One region of the Pontibacillus salicampi genome, then DNA from elsewhere that is predicted to be linked to it. Evidence: riboswitches for the same ligand, from Rfam matches in the RefSeq annotation. Region 1 holds a riboswitch; the other holds the start of a gene.

Region 1 (7,585 bases):
GCTTCATAGCCAACTCTTCTACAGACATCCGACCAGAATCTTCGAGTAAAGCGACATATTTCGACTCAAACTCTTCTCCTTCCTGCTCTCCTTCAGCATAAATCCCCATTGCAAATAAATATCCAAATGTATAAGGGAAATTATAGAAGGGTGCCTCCGTTTTAAAGTAATGAGGTATAGTAGCCCATGCATAAGGAGAGAGATGGTCTATGGAACCGAGATAGCCTTTATTGAAAGACTCCTCCATAATTGTGTTCAAGCGACGGGTTGGAATGTATCCTTGTTTTCTTTCTTCATATAGTTTCGACTCAAATAAATACCTAGAGTGGATTTCCATAAAATTCATGACGCTTCGCTTTAGCTTCTCTTCTAATAAGAAGAGCTGCTGTTCTTTGGAAGCTGCCTCCTGATAGGCGGCACGCAGCATTATCATCTCTGTATAGGTAGAAGCTGTCTCTGCTAGAGTCATAGGATAATCTCTTAATACGGGTGATACGTTGTTAAGGGCCTCATTGTGAAACGCATGACCTAACTCATGGGCAAGCACTAGCACATCTGTCATTTGTCCACCATATGTCATACAAACTCTCGATTGTCCTGATAATGGAAAGGCTGCACAAAAAGCATACGCCGATTTGTTAGGACGGTCTTCTGCCTCCACCCAATGTTGCTGGAACGCTTTTTTAGCGAAGTTAGACATTTTTGTTCCATACCTCTCTAGGTTATACAAAACAAAATCCACACCTTGATCATAATCATAGGAGGCTACTTCCTTATTAATGGGGGCCCAAAAGTCATACGCCTTCATAGTTTGATTGCCAAATAATTTAGCTCTATGAGATAAGTAATCTATAAAGGGTTGTTTGTTGCGCTCAATGACGTCCCACATCACCTGAAGCGTTTCCTTCTTTATACGGTTATTGGTAAGAGCTTCGTCGAACGGCGTGTCTATCGCTCTTAATTCACACAAGCGGGTCCTAACTCCAGCAATTCGGTTTAGAATGGAGGAAAAGATATTAGATTTATCTTCGAATGCATGATGTAATTGTTGAAAAGAATGTACCCGAACATCCTTCATCATGTGGGAGCGTAAATTTCTAGTTTGGGCAATGGTTAGCTTTCTGTTCTCTTTGCCTATCACCATGTAAATAGTCATATCGTTTACTGTTTGATGATATAGGTCTTCCCAGCAGTAGTACCCATCCTCTAATAGAAATTCTACTCTTTCGCCCAATGCTCTACCGGCCTTATCTCGCCATTCTTCTAAAATAAATTGGTAATGTGGTAACTGGTCCAGGATACGTTTCCAGACCGGTTCCTCTAATTTGAATAGAAGCTTGTACAATCTGTCCGCTTGTGATTGAAAATCTAAGCGAAGGCTAGAAACAGCTTCCTTCCATTGTGGTGTTTCCTCTTCTTGTGTGTTTTCTGCTCGTTTACAGGTTAAGAGAGAACTAATCTCTGCTAGACTATCTTTTATTTCTTCTAAGGTGTGAATAGTGTGTTCCAAGGTATTTACCTCAGGAGTTGCTGTAATTTCTAATTGTTCCACCAGCTTCTTTAATTCTTCCATTTGCTCGCCAATTACCTGAATGGGAATAGGAAGCTCAGACAAATCCGAACCTATATTCCATTTGCTATATATTTTCCACGTTTTTGAATATTTATGTTCACTCATATCTATTCCTCCCGTTCGAGTTTATTTATTTTACTCAGAGTAACAGAACACAAGTGCTCTCACCAGAACCATTTGCATTACTAGTGTATTTAGAACGATCGGGTTACAAAAAAATGCTTAGCCAGCGTGTTGGCTAAGCGGAACTTATATATGTATAAGTGTGGAACTCAAATTGCATACTTAGTGTTTATAAGGAGGCACATGATCCATGCGTGACTGTTTCTTGGACATAATTAACTCCCCCTTAGAGTTAACTGCTGCGTAGAAAATAGATGATATGCTATGTTCCCCGACTGTATTAAGCTTGTCAATCAGCCACGTCTCTGTTTTATTTACTTCCTGCAGTAAATCATATTGTATCTTCCCATCGAGAATAACCGGAATTTCGTAATTATCACCAGATGTATAAATGGACATATCCTCCCGAATGACACTTTCTTTAGCAGGATATAATTTCACACTAAGCCTTCCATTCGCCTCTATAATGGCAAGTTCCACATCCTTTGTATGAAATACGTCCTTCTCTCTCAGCATTTGTAGAATATTATCAATCGAGTACTGGATACGCTGCATATTCTCCATAAGGAAGGTTCCCTTATACATTACTACTGTAGGCTCGAAAGTAAGTAACTTCCCAACCTTTTGATGTTTCAATTTCAACCTTATAATAAGCTTCTGTAATATCGCTATCGCAATCATTGCAACTATGGTGTGAATATGATCTATACTCGGGTCTGCTATATCGGCACCAACTACAGCTCCCAAAACAAGCACTACAAGAAAATCAAATACCGGAAGTTCTCCTATAGAGCGTTTACCCATATATAGACCTATTACAAGCATAAAAGGAAGAATCGTTACAATACGCAGGATAACCTTTATACTATCCATCATAATATCCACGTAAATGCACCTCTTGTATGTGTATAGTGTTATACCTATCATTGCCAAAGATGATGACATTCCATACTTCTCTTTTATTCCTTGGTGATTAGATAAAATACACCATAATGGCTGTGTGCTCTCTTGAATCAAGTAGATATAGTGATTAAGAAGCCTTTTCCTTTCTATTCTCCTAAGAAGGAGATAAATGACATCCCTTGTCGTCAGCAATCCTTCTAATGTAGCATTCCTATTCACTTTTGGAGGACCAGTGAATTTATTTCGTATTTAATCCAAAAATCTTTTCCGAACCGAAGGAGATGGTAGTGTACATTCGGATTTCTTCCCAAACCATTTATATCGGTTCCTTGCTAGCAAGTCATACATTTTATTCCGAATAAAAGGAGGCACTGCTATTAATATATATAAAAGCTTCCATAAGCCTGACATTTCTTTCAAAATCCTTAAACTAGCAGTAGATTTAGTATAAACGTGATTCTTTTCCAATAAGATAATGCTGTCTGTTTGTTTATCCACCTCGTACTCATCTACTAAACGTTGCCCTTCCTCTCCTTGCAGTGAAGCAAAGTAGAATTGTTCCTTTTTATCTCGCTTTATAATAAATTGAACAGCTCCATCACAGAAATTGCACACTCCATCGAATAGAATAATTTTTTGTTTCACTTCATTTCCCCTCCCTAGCGCTATTTCCTATATTGTACCAAACAGACTTACTTTGTGAAACAATGAACATAATTACAGTTTTAAATTTTCGAATAAGTCAATTAATTGTGTTGACGAAATACTGACCTATCGTTTATACTTTTGAGTAGTAAATGACTAAATGCTAACTGACAATTTAATCTCTTATCAAGAGCGGCAGAGGGACTAGGCCCTGTGAAGCCCGGCAACCTTTCAACATCGTTTGAAAAGGTGCTACATCCTACAGGTCATGCGGATCTGGAAGATAAGAGGAGGACGGTACATATAAACCCTCTTCTTATGAAGAGGGTTTTTTCTATTATCCCCTCTTTTCCCTTACCTGTCAGGCAATTTCCCTAGACATCATCTAATCAAGGAGGAATTGTACCATGACACTACCATTTCATACGTATCGTTTAGAAACACTTAGCCTACATGGAGGCCAAACCCCTGATAAAGAAGCAGGTGCAAGAGCTGTACCTATTTATCAAACTACATCATACGTATTTAACGACACAGACCATGCCCAAAATTTATTTGCACTTAGTGAACCTGGTAATATTTATACAAGAATTAATAACCCTACTGTAGACGCATTCGAGCAGCGAATCGCACTATTAGAAGATGGGATAGCTGCGGTAGCTACTTCTTCCGGAATGGCTGCTATTACATTATCCATACTAAATCTTGCTCAGGCGGGAGACGAAATCGTCGCCTCCACCAACTTATACGGTGGAACCTATAATCTATTTGCTGTCACATTACCAAAATACGGCATTCATGTAACATTTGTAGATGGTACTGACCCTGAGAAATTTAACGAAGCCATTACGTCTAAAACCAAAGCTGTGTTTGCTGAGGTCATTGGGAACCCGAGCTTAGATGTCCTAGATCTTGAAGCAATAGCAGATGTTGCTCATGCTCATCACATACCACTGATTGTGGATAGCACCTTTGCTACCCCTCACATTTGTAAGCCCATCAGCTGGGGAGCTGATATTGTTGTTCACTCTGCAACGAAATGGCTCGGAGGACACGGTAATTCTATTGGTGGAGTTGTTGTGGATAGTGGCCGATTCAATTGGAATCAAGATAAATTCCCAGGGTTTACCGAACCTGATGAGAGTTATCATGGTCTTCGTTATGGAATCGATGCCGGACCAGCAGCATTCGCTATTAAGTTAAGGGTTCAGCTGCTACGTGATATTGGAGCGTGCTTAAGTCCAACCAATGCCTTTTATTTACTGCAAGGGCTCGAAACATTACCGCTTCGAGTGGAACGACATGTACAAAACGCGGAGCAAATTGCTACTTATCTCGAAAATCATCCAGGTGTGGAATGGGTATCCTACCCTGGATTAAGCAATCATCCCTCTTACGAATTAGCTAGCAAATATTTGCATAATGGGTTTGGTTCAATGATTGTATTCGGTATTAAAGGTGGCCGGAATGAAGGTAGAGAGGTTATAGATAATATCAAACTGTGGTCTCATGTGGCTAACGTAGGCGATGCCAAATCTCTTATCATTCACCCAGCAACTACTACCCATCAGCAATTGAATGAGGAAGATTTAAAGAAATCAGGAGTAACAGAGGATTTAATCCGTTTATCCGTTGGACTAGAAGCTGTAGAAGATTTGATTGCAGATTTAGAGCATGCGATATATCAGGCGACAGGATTCCAATATAGCAGTGCAGCACAACCAGCAGCTGTAGAAACCATCCTCACTTCTTCTCTTTATCGAGATGAAAATGAGGCTAGACCAAAAGTAATTACTGTATATGGAGCCGATCGTACAAGTAAACCTGAAGAATTTTCCAAATTAGAAAGACTAGGGTTTCAGTTGCTGTTTGACAGCGAGGCACAGGTAGAGCATACCGATATTGTGTATGCTTTGAGCAGCACGGGAGTTGAAAAAGCCATCTCACAATTCCCAAGTGCTACCGTTTTTATCACACAGCATATTATAGATGAGGATATAAAGGATAAGTTAGACCATTACTCCATTTCCTACTTAGAAACGGACAGTGTCTATCGTCTTGCACAGTCCATTCGAACTACGAACAATAACCGTGAAACGACTAAAGTATAACTGATGCACAAAGAGAGCGCCGTTAAACGGATGGCTCTCTTTGTCACCTTAGATGATACGGAAGAAAGGAAGATGTAGATGACGATTAAGGTCGCAATACTAGGATTTGGAACAGTTGGAGAGGGTGTATGGGAAACACTTCATACCCACCATGAATATATACAAAAGAAATTAAGTACGCCAATTGAAATTACGAGCATTCTTGTCAAGGACTCTAATAAGAAACGAAACCTCCCCGATTCTGTACAAGTGACAACAGACATTGAAGAAGTCTTTCAACAGCCTGTAGACGTTGTCCTGGAAGCCATTGTTGGAAAACAGCCTGCCTATCAGTATGTAACACGAGCTATTGAGCACGGAGCACACGTGATAACGGCAAACAAGGAGATGTTTGCCCATTACGGTCCACACCTCCTTGAACTGGCTAAAGAGCATAATGTATGGATTGGGTACGAAGCAACAACAGCTGGTGGCACCCCGGTTATTCGAACCATTGATCAGATGCTGCAAGTAAATCAAATAAAGAGTATCCAAGGTATCGTAAACGGAACATCCAACTATATTCTGACACAGATGACCAAGCACCAAAATTCTTTTGAAGATGCTCTCCTGGCAGCCCAGCAAAAAGGCTACGCAGAAGCTGACCCAAGCAATGACGTCGATGGCTATGATGCATTCTATAAAGCTATGATTCTAAGTCAGCTTGCCTATCAGGATCAACCAAACTGGGATGAAGTTTATTTGGAAGGAATACGTACTATTTCCAGTCAAGATATTGATAAGGCGACTATACAAGGGCAAAAGTGGAAGCACGTGGCTACCATTGAATTACGCCACGGAGCACCAAGAGCATCCATCCAGCCCATGCAGCTAAATGAGGACCATCCCCTCTACAACATAGATGGGGTAGAAAACGCGCTCTCTATCCAGACTGACCTGCTTGGCTCCATAACATTATCAGGACCAGGTGCAGGAAAACTCCCAACGGCGAGTGCCATGATCGAAGATTTACTATACGTTTTCCAAAAAGAGCGTCAGCAGGAAGCTCAATATGTGTAGAAGAAGCTATTTCATATGTTTCAAACATATAAAACAAAGCCTCATAAACGGCTGTCATTGCCGTAATGAGGCTTTGTTTTTGCTTTGAAGAGCGAATAATATACTTATGAAGCACTCGCGTTAACCCGAACCAGCTTAATTTGATCACTGAACTGAAACAAATTAGAGCTCGGATTGTTTGATCCTCTTCATATGTAATAATGTAATAATATGGATAGTTCTGTTAAACTAATAGTCAATATTCCGAAAAACAAAGATATAGTATCCCCTATTAGTAAAAACCATAAAACAACTATTAGCAGTAAGCTTCTCATCCACTGCTTTTGCAACAGCTTCATCTCTATACCTCTATTTTTTATATGTTACTATCGTTTTAGGGTTGTTATAATTAGAATAATATGTAAATAATATTAGCTGGGGGTAGATTATGGAATTAAGCATTTGGTTAGCATTCGGAGCAGGTATTTTATCCTTTGTTTCCCCTTGCGTTCTCCCCTTGTATCCGTCTTTTATCTCTTATATTTCGGGAGTGTCAGTAGGACAGCTCTCTGACAGAGCATCTTTGCCGCGCAAAGCACAGAGATCTATTACTATCCATACCATTTTATTCGTAGTAGGACTTTCTGTCATTTTCTTCGCGTTAGGCTCAGCAGTTACATTTATTGGTGAACTATTTTCTGGATATCAAGAGACTATTAGAATGCTAGGGGCTATCATAATCGTAATAATGGGTCTATTTCTAATCGGAGTTTTCCAACCCACATTCTTAATGAAGGAAAAGCGTGTACATTACAAAAGTCAATCACTCGGTTATGTGGGATCCTTCTTTGTTGGGATGGCATTTGCAGCTGGATGGACTCCTTGCATTGGACCGATCATGACATCTGTTTTAACATTGTCCGCGACCAACCCTAGTCAGGGTCTGCTTTATACATCCTTTTATAGCCTTGGGTTTGCAATACCATTTTTAGTGATGTCCTTTTTCTTAAGTAAGACCAAGCTGTTAGTAAAGTACTCTAAAAACATAATGAAAGGTAGTGGAGCTATAATGATTGTGCTAGGATTATTGCTGTATTTCGATCAAATGTCCTCTCTAACATTATGGTTGAGTAACTTGTTTGGTGGATTTAGAGGCTTTTAATGGAAGCCTTTAACCAAAATATCACCTGTC
Region 2 (7,585 bases), on a different contig from region 1:
TGAGAGACAGGTATGCATTTATTTGGTTCTTTGCCCTTGGCTTCATATGGATGTTATTCATCTTCATCTCATGGTTGTTCTTTAAGAAGATTAGTAACCGGTTAACGAATATGCAGAACAGCATGGAGATTAGCAGTAACCAAATGGTCCCCATGAAATTAACGGTCCATAAGGAAGATGAGATTGGACAGTTAGAACATTCCTTCAATGATATGGTGGAAAAATTGAATGAGAGTCGGCAGAAAGAAAAGGATGAAGAAGCCATCCGTAAACAATTAGTTTCCAGTTTATCACATGATTTGCGGACACCATTATCCATTATTAATGGCCATGCCCATAAAATGAGTCAAATTGAATTAAGCGACGAGGTTCGGGATTCTGTTACGGTTATTCAGGATAAGGTAGCTTTTCTAGCAGAACTCATTGATAACCTCTCTTCGTTTACAGTGCTACGAGAGGGGAAGCTTCCCATGCATCCTCAAATGGTAGATATCGTCCAGGCAACTAAATCGTCGTTAATCGCTTATTATCCTATTCTAGAAGAAAAAGGGTTCGATATTGATATTGATTTACAAGGGTCTATTCAGTGGTATATCGATGAAACGTGGTTCAGAAGGATCTTGGATAATCTATTCCAAAACGTGAAGAGACATGCGGGGGAGGGGAAGTATCTTGCCGTCAGCACTACCGAAATGCATGGTAGGGAGGCACTTCGGATAGAAGATCGAGGGCCTGGCATGAGAGCCGTGTCTGACCAAAAAGGAACTGGTATTGGTTTATCCATCGTAGAAATGATGTTAGACCAAATGAACTTGGAAAAGACGGTATATGATGGAGCATCAGGCACGACCATTCTTATCTACCCCAAACCACAAGACTTGTATTAACAGGTGTTGTGGTTTTTTTTGTGGATTAATCTAAATTTAAACTTGTTTCTCCCCTTATTTTAATCATCATTTCTTATACTTCTATTAAATCAAATTAATCTAAAGGAGTGCTGTCATTATGAGTGTCGTAGAGGTAGAGAATCTGAACATTGATATCAAACGAAAGAAGATATTACAAAACGTCAATGTGTCTTTTGAAAAGGGAAAGATTTATGGGCTGCTAGGACCTAACGGGGCTGGAAAAACTACCTTATTAAAGGCCATGCTGGGGGTATTCCGTCCCAATTCGGGTTCCATTTCCTTTAAGGGTCAGGATATTTATCAACACTCTAAGAGGGACTTAATTAGTTCCATTGGAAGCATTATTGAATTTCCAGGTTTCTATGATAACCTTACGCTTCAGGAAAATTTAACGTTACATCTGAAGTATCTGCAAAAAGACACCTCTTCTCAGCATATTAATCGTCTGTTGCAAACAGTGGGTCTATACCAATTTAAAGAAAAACGTTTTTCAGAAACCTCCCTTGGCATGAAACAACGTTTGGGAATTGCTAGAGCTATGTCACATAACCCTGATCTATTGCTATTAGACGAACCGACCAATGGATTAGACCCTCATGGCATCAAAGAAGTGAGGGAAATGTTGATTAGAGAGGTGATTAGTTCCAACAAGACCGTTATTATCTCCAGCCATTTGTTAAATGAGATTGATCTTATGGCTGACGAATTGGTGTTTATGAATAATGGTGAGATCATTTTTGAAACTACGAAGATGAAAGATCATACACATATTTATTTATATAGGCTGCGGATGCCTTCTAGTATGACAAAAACGTTTCCACGCGAAGACTTGTTGGAAGAGTGTCAAGGACATGAGGTGTACACAGGTAAAGATGAGTTGGAATTTGTTTCCCCTCTTTCGCAAAAAGAAATTGAGAATCTTTTGGAACAACATCAAGTTCCAACCATCATGCTGGAAGTATTTGAACTTACGTTAGAGGATTTATATTTAAAACTATTGGAAAAGGGTGAAGAAAATGAAGTTGCTTATTCGTAATGAATTGATGAAAATGAAACGGTTGAAAATGGTCTATGTCATATTAGTATTGAGCTTCCTGCCTTACTTTATCAACACAGGGGGAATGATGCTGATGGCAGGAGGGATGGATGCGGAGAAATATTATTTCTTTGTATTTAATCAGTATGCCATTTTATTCCCTACGTTAGTGTTTATCTTTGCAGGGTTCTTTTTCTATACTGAATTTCAAAATAAAACGACACTGAACTGGATTTCGTATCCTTACCATAATTTCAGTTTGTTGCTATCTAAGGTGCTAGCCTGTTCGATACTGTTAATGGCTACATCATTCTTGAATCATGCTCTTCACACTCTGACGATTGGATCTTTGTTCGACATTGGCTTTGGAGGTCTGATTACGAGGTTTCTAACCTCTATGCTATTTTCCGGCTTAACCATTCTCATTGTGCCGTTGGCAGCTCTGCTTGCGTTTAGTACAAGAAATATTTTGTCCGTGGTGATTGCGGGGGTAGCCTCCATCTTTGTGACCACTATTTTGCTGGGTGCTGATTTCGGCATTGTGTTTCCATTCTCCTTCATTTATCGTTTTAGTATTCAATACTTCGATGCTTCCATGGGATATGAAAACCAAGACCTAGTGTTAGGAGGATGCGCTATTTTGGCAGGCTACCTACTTGTATCATTGTTCGGACTATACAGGTATTCCAAAATGACTCGTATGAGTACTTAATAGCAGAATTATGAAGACAATAGGATTTTTACTTCTGGATAGGTATGATCCGCATGAAATGGTTATAAAAGTCACAGTTCATGAACTGTGACTTTTTGAATGGTAAAGAGACAAAATCCTAAACATCCTCCAGGACTTCAGGGCTTTGCGTGACAGAGAAGTAATCGGTTATTCTGGAAAGGAACAACAAACAAGAAGATTAAGGGGTAGAGCATGAAGGACATATATAGTGACATAATACAATTTCGCGGATCCCATTATGATTTTGGGGTAAGGCAAGGGGAAGAAATGCGGAATTCGTTAACAGTACAAAATCGAGAAAAGCAATGGAAGCTTCGTAAGCCTAGATTTTCAGTAGAGGAAGAGGAAGTAAAAGATGCTATCACCCGTTTCGCTCCTGGTGTTTGGGAGGAGCTAATCGGGATAAGAGATGCGCTAGGATGGAGCATGGAGCGAGTAATGATGGAATTTGGAGGCTATCGACTAGACTATGTGAAATCAGGGTGCTCTATTTTAACTGGGGACGATTACATGGTTCGTAATTACGATTATCAGCCGAAAACATACGAAGGGCGATACGTATTATTTCAGCCAACGGACCAAGGCTATGCTATAATTGGTCCTTCCCAACGGATTACAGGGCGAATGGATGGAATGAACGAGAAGGGGCTTGCGCTTGGATATAATTTTATGCATCGTAAAAAACCTGGAATCGGGTTTATTTGCTGTATGATTGGCCGTTTGATTCTAGAATCGTGTGCGGATGTAGAGGAAGCGATATCAATGCTGAAGGAGATACCTCACCGCCATTCCTTTAGTTATATCGTATTGGACCGTAGCGGAAAAACATATGTGATTGAAACGACACCAAGGGGCGTAAAGGTTAGGGAATCTAATACGTGCACTAACCATTTCGAGCATATGAAGGAAGAAAATCGAAATTATCTCGTCGATTCGTATCGCCGGCTGGAAACAATGGAGGCGGCAAGACAGCATAAACCTTCAGCTTATGAGGCATTTCGCCTGTTGAATGATTCTGACAGAGGTGTATTCTCAGATGAATATCAAAACTGGGCAGGAACCATTCATACAGCTGCTTATTTCCCGAAGGAGGGAAAGGTGTGGTTTGCTCTGGGCGGAGACAAAGAGCCGATAGTATTTGATTTCAAAGCCTGGCTGGAAGGCTTGAATGTTGAAGACAAGTTCATTACTGGCTCAGTGGATACCGATCTTCCATTTCCACATATGGACAAAAATGCAAAGTAGAGGGAGAATGTTTCCATGTATTTAACCATTCAAGAAACAGCAGAATATTTAGAGCTTCCCGAAGAATACGTAGAAAAAATGGTGTTTAAGGGACGTATTCGAGCCCTGCATGACGGAACGCAATATCTTATTTATAAAGACCAGTTTCAGCAGTATTTTGAACAAATCGAACGCTATCGGAAGCAAATACAAGAATACCTTAATGAACCCATTCCTGAGGATATGGACGTTAAGGATGAAGATTAAAAAAGCTTGTAGAACATAACCGGTTGTTCTACAAGCACTTAAAAAGATTTTCAGCTGGCAAAATGTCTTCATTGCAATAATAATTTACGCAACGCACTATTCTTTCACAGCAATAGCTTCTATCTCTACTTTTGCACCTTTTGGTAATGCGCTTACCTCGATAGCTGCTCTAGCAGGGTATGGTTCACTTAAGAAGCTAGCGTACACTTCATTTACTGCTTGGAAATCCTCCATATTTGCTAAATAAATATTGGCTTTTGCGATGTGCTTGTAGTCTAAACCAGCTTCACTTAATATCGCGCCAACATTTTTCATGACTTGCTCTGCTTGCTCTCTCACATCACTTGAAACAAATGCCTGCGTATTAGGATCTAAAGGAATTTGGCCAGAAATGAATAAAAGATTACCAAGATCAACGGCCTGAGAATAAGGTCCGATTGCTGCGGGTGCTTTGTCAGTGGAGATTGTGTTAAACATAAGGGCATTGCTCCTTTTTATCATTATTTGTATAAGATAGTGCTAGGATAACACATTCTAAAGGATTGAGAATGAGTAATATTCGAAAAATAACAAATTTCATGGGGCTGGGTAGATTTATTTTTCTTTTTACTCAGAATGTGATAGTTTATGTGTAATGCCATCCCAAATCGTTTTATACGACTGCGGGAACTTAACCACCTGTCGGGATGGCAGGCTTTATATATGTTTGTTTTAAGCATGCTAATGCAGCTGCATTCATATACTGGAAGAAGTAAGTTAAAATCCTTTACTTCGCTACCAAATGAGTGTATTATATTGATTAACAAAAATATTCATAACGCATAACTTCTTATCCAGAGAGGCGGAGGGACTGGCCCTTTGATGCCCGGCAACCATTCTTTAAGACTATGTGTCTTAACCGAAACGGTGCCAATTCCTGCAAGGTGAGAGCCTTGGGAGATGAGAGGATCGTACAGATAAACTTACGACCCCTTTCTTGGATAAAGAGAGGGGTTTTTTGCATTAAAAAACTCGTCGATCTCTTTGAAACAAGAAGTTTCCGTTATACAGAAAGGAAGAGATGAAGATGGCAACAGCATATTTTGGAGCAGGGTGTTTTTGGGGTGTAGAGGCTTTTTTTGAACGGTTAACCGGAGTTACGGCAACCCGAGTAGGATATTCCGGAGGTACAGTGGAAAACCCATCCTACGAGCTAGTGAAAAGTGGAGTTACCGGACATGCGGAAACTACAAAGGTAGAGTTTGATCCTTCTGTGATCAGCTATGCTTCCCTAGTAGACCAGTTCTTCGAGGTCCACGACCCTACCCAAATTAATCGTCAGGGAGAAGATGTTGGCACGCAATATCGTTCCGTTATTTTCTTCTTGGATGATGAGCAAAGGCAAGTAGCTGAAGAGAAAATTCAGGAATGGTCAGACAAAGGTATATATAAGCTGCCAATAGCAACACAAATTAAAAAAGCTGCGCCATTCTATGACGCAGAAGAATATCATCAGAAATATCTCCAGAAACACGGGTCTGTTTCCTGTGGGATATAATGTGAGGGTCCTCCTCACATTATATTTTAAGCTTTATAATACCAACGGGGGTAAGCGAAAAAGAAGCGTAGCACCATGTAAATTGGTATAATAGGAGCAAATCTAAAGTGCAAGGTGTGGATACGATGCAACATGCCAATTCAATAGAAGAAGTGCGTTCCTTTGTTCAATCTGAAGAGATATCTCTTCTTTATATATCAAGACCTAACTGTTCTGTCTGTCACTCCCTTCTACCGCAAGTAGAAGCATTACTTTTAGAGTATTCTTCCGTACAATCCTTACATGTAGACGCAGAACACATTCCTGACATTGCAGGAGAGTACGAGATTTTCACTGTTCCAGTACTAATCGTTTCCGTTAATGGAAAGGAAATGTTCCGAAAAGCACGCTTCGTTCCAATAGATGAATTAGACCATCAATTAGAGCGGCTTACAAGTGCATTAAACCTTTAACTCAACCCTGACTCTCTTACACGAAGAGTCAGGGTTTTTTTGAGCGTCTGTGAAAGGCACATTATAGAATATCAACGGATTCTAAAGCGATAGGCGCTTCCTTTGGTATTTGTTATAAGTCAAGGAGCAGCATCATAAGGTTTGGAGGAGTTAAAAAAAGGAAAAGAATATAGAAGAAAAAAAGTTCACGGAGGGTCGTTATGCCTTGGGATACAGAGAATTATCCTAGTTCCTTAAAGAATTTGGATTTGCCAGTTCGAAAAAAAACTATTGAAATTGCTAATGCTATGCTGGATGAGGGTTACGAGGAAGGGAGAGCTATTCCTATCGCAACGGAACAAGCGAAGGAATGGTTTGACAACGCTTCTCAAGATGAAATTGAGGAAATGAGACACAAGCCTGACACCTCTTTAAAGCAGAGGGATCCTGAAGATCAGCAGTATGAGAATCGACCAGAGCTGCTCGATAAAGGGGAGCACGTAGTAAGTCACGAAAATGGGTGGGCTGTGCAGGCTGCTGAAGCAAAAAAGCCTGCAGCTACATTTTCCAACAAAGCGGATGCGATAAACAGGGCGAAAGACATTGCGTCCAATAAAGGTACACAAGTCGTTATCCATAAAAAAGATGGAACTATTCAGGAGACTACATCGTATTAAACAACTAGATAGAAGCATTAATAGAAGGGTCCTGTTCACGTACAGGACTTTTTCATTAAGTGTAGAAGATTAGAAGGATAAGCATATAAAGGGGAGAGAAGCATGGGAAATTATTCTATACAGGAATTTATTAATCAGACGAAACAGGATGAATCAGCTAATGACTATTTTCAACTAGAAACACCTCGGATGCTTGAAATCAATTTATCCGATCAAGTTTGGGCTAAGACAGGGTCGATGATTTCATATACTGGAGATATTAAGTTTGAGAGAGAAGGTATAATGGAGCATGGCCTAGGCAGAATGTTCAAAAAGGCTGTATCAGGAGAAGGCAGCTCTTTGATGAAAGCGACGGGTAACGGGAAATTGTATGTAGCAGATCAGGGTAAGAAGATTACTATCCTTGATTTGGATAACGAGAAAATTACGGTAAACGGTAATGATTTGTTAGCCTTTGAGCCAGGTTTAGATTGGGACATCCACTTAATGAAAAAAGTGGCCGGTATGATGTCTGGAGGTTTGTTTAACGTGCAGCTAGAGGGTCGTGGTATGGTTGCAATAACGACACACTATGAACCTGTTACCCTACTGGTTACACCAGATCAGCCTGTTATTACCGACCCTAATGCTACGGTAGCATGGTCTGGACATCTTGAACCAGAATTTAAAACGGATGTTTCCTTTAAAACATTTATTGGACGTGGCAGCGGAGAATCCATTCAAATGAAATTTTCTGGAGAGGGCTTTGTAATCGTCCAGCCGTTTGAAGAGG

What was found. Region 1 has a riboswitch for S-adenosylmethionine ahead of ACFFGV_RS04465 (O-acetylhomoserine aminocarboxypropyltransferase/cysteine synthase family protein). Riboswitches for the same ligand answer to the same signal wherever they lie in the genome.
Region 2: linked by a shared signal. The riboswitch ahead of msrA (peptide-methionine (S)-S-oxide reductase MsrA) and the one ahead of ACFFGV_RS04465 (O-acetylhomoserine aminocarboxypropyltransferase/cysteine synthase family protein) in region 1 are both predicted to bind S-adenosylmethionine.

Annotation. Positions count from the first base shown of each region.
Region 1 covers NZ_JBHLTP010000003.1:594,519-602,103, reverse strand. The annotation lists gene ACFFGV_RS04480 (M3 family metallopeptidase) at 1-1,678, opposite strand, end outside; gene ACFFGV_RS04475 (DUF421 domain-containing protein) at 1,859-2,572, opposite strand; gene ACFFGV_RS04470 (thiol-disulfide oxidoreductase DCC family protein) at 2,849-3,244, opposite strand; SAM riboswitch class I at 3,425-3,534, shown strand; gene ACFFGV_RS04465 (O-acetylhomoserine aminocarboxypropyltransferase/cysteine synthase family protein) at 3,652-5,355, shown strand; gene ACFFGV_RS04460 (homoserine dehydrogenase) at 5,434-6,414, shown strand; gene ACFFGV_RS04455 (cytochrome c biogenesis CcdA family protein) at 6,842-7,555, shown strand.
Region 2 covers NZ_JBHLTP010000005.1:41,379-48,963, reverse strand. The annotation lists gene ACFFGV_RS08320 (sensor histidine kinase) at 1-887, shown strand, start outside; gene ACFFGV_RS08315 (ABC transporter ATP-binding protein) at 1,006-1,944, shown strand; gene ACFFGV_RS08310 (ABC transporter permease) at 1,925-2,656, shown strand; gene ACFFGV_RS08305 (C45 family autoproteolytic acyltransferase/hydrolase) at 2,870-3,922, shown strand; gene ACFFGV_RS08300 (excisionase family DNA-binding protein) at 3,938-4,168, shown strand; gene ACFFGV_RS08295 (RidA family protein) at 4,265-4,645, opposite strand; SAM riboswitch class I at 4,995-5,114, shown strand; gene msrA (peptide-methionine (S)-S-oxide reductase MsrA) at 5,235-5,705, shown strand; gene ACFFGV_RS08285 (thioredoxin family protein) at 5,831-6,157, shown strand; gene ACFFGV_RS08280 (DUF2188 domain-containing protein) at 6,358-6,813, shown strand; gene ACFFGV_RS08275 (AIM24 family protein) at 6,916-7,585, shown strand, end outside.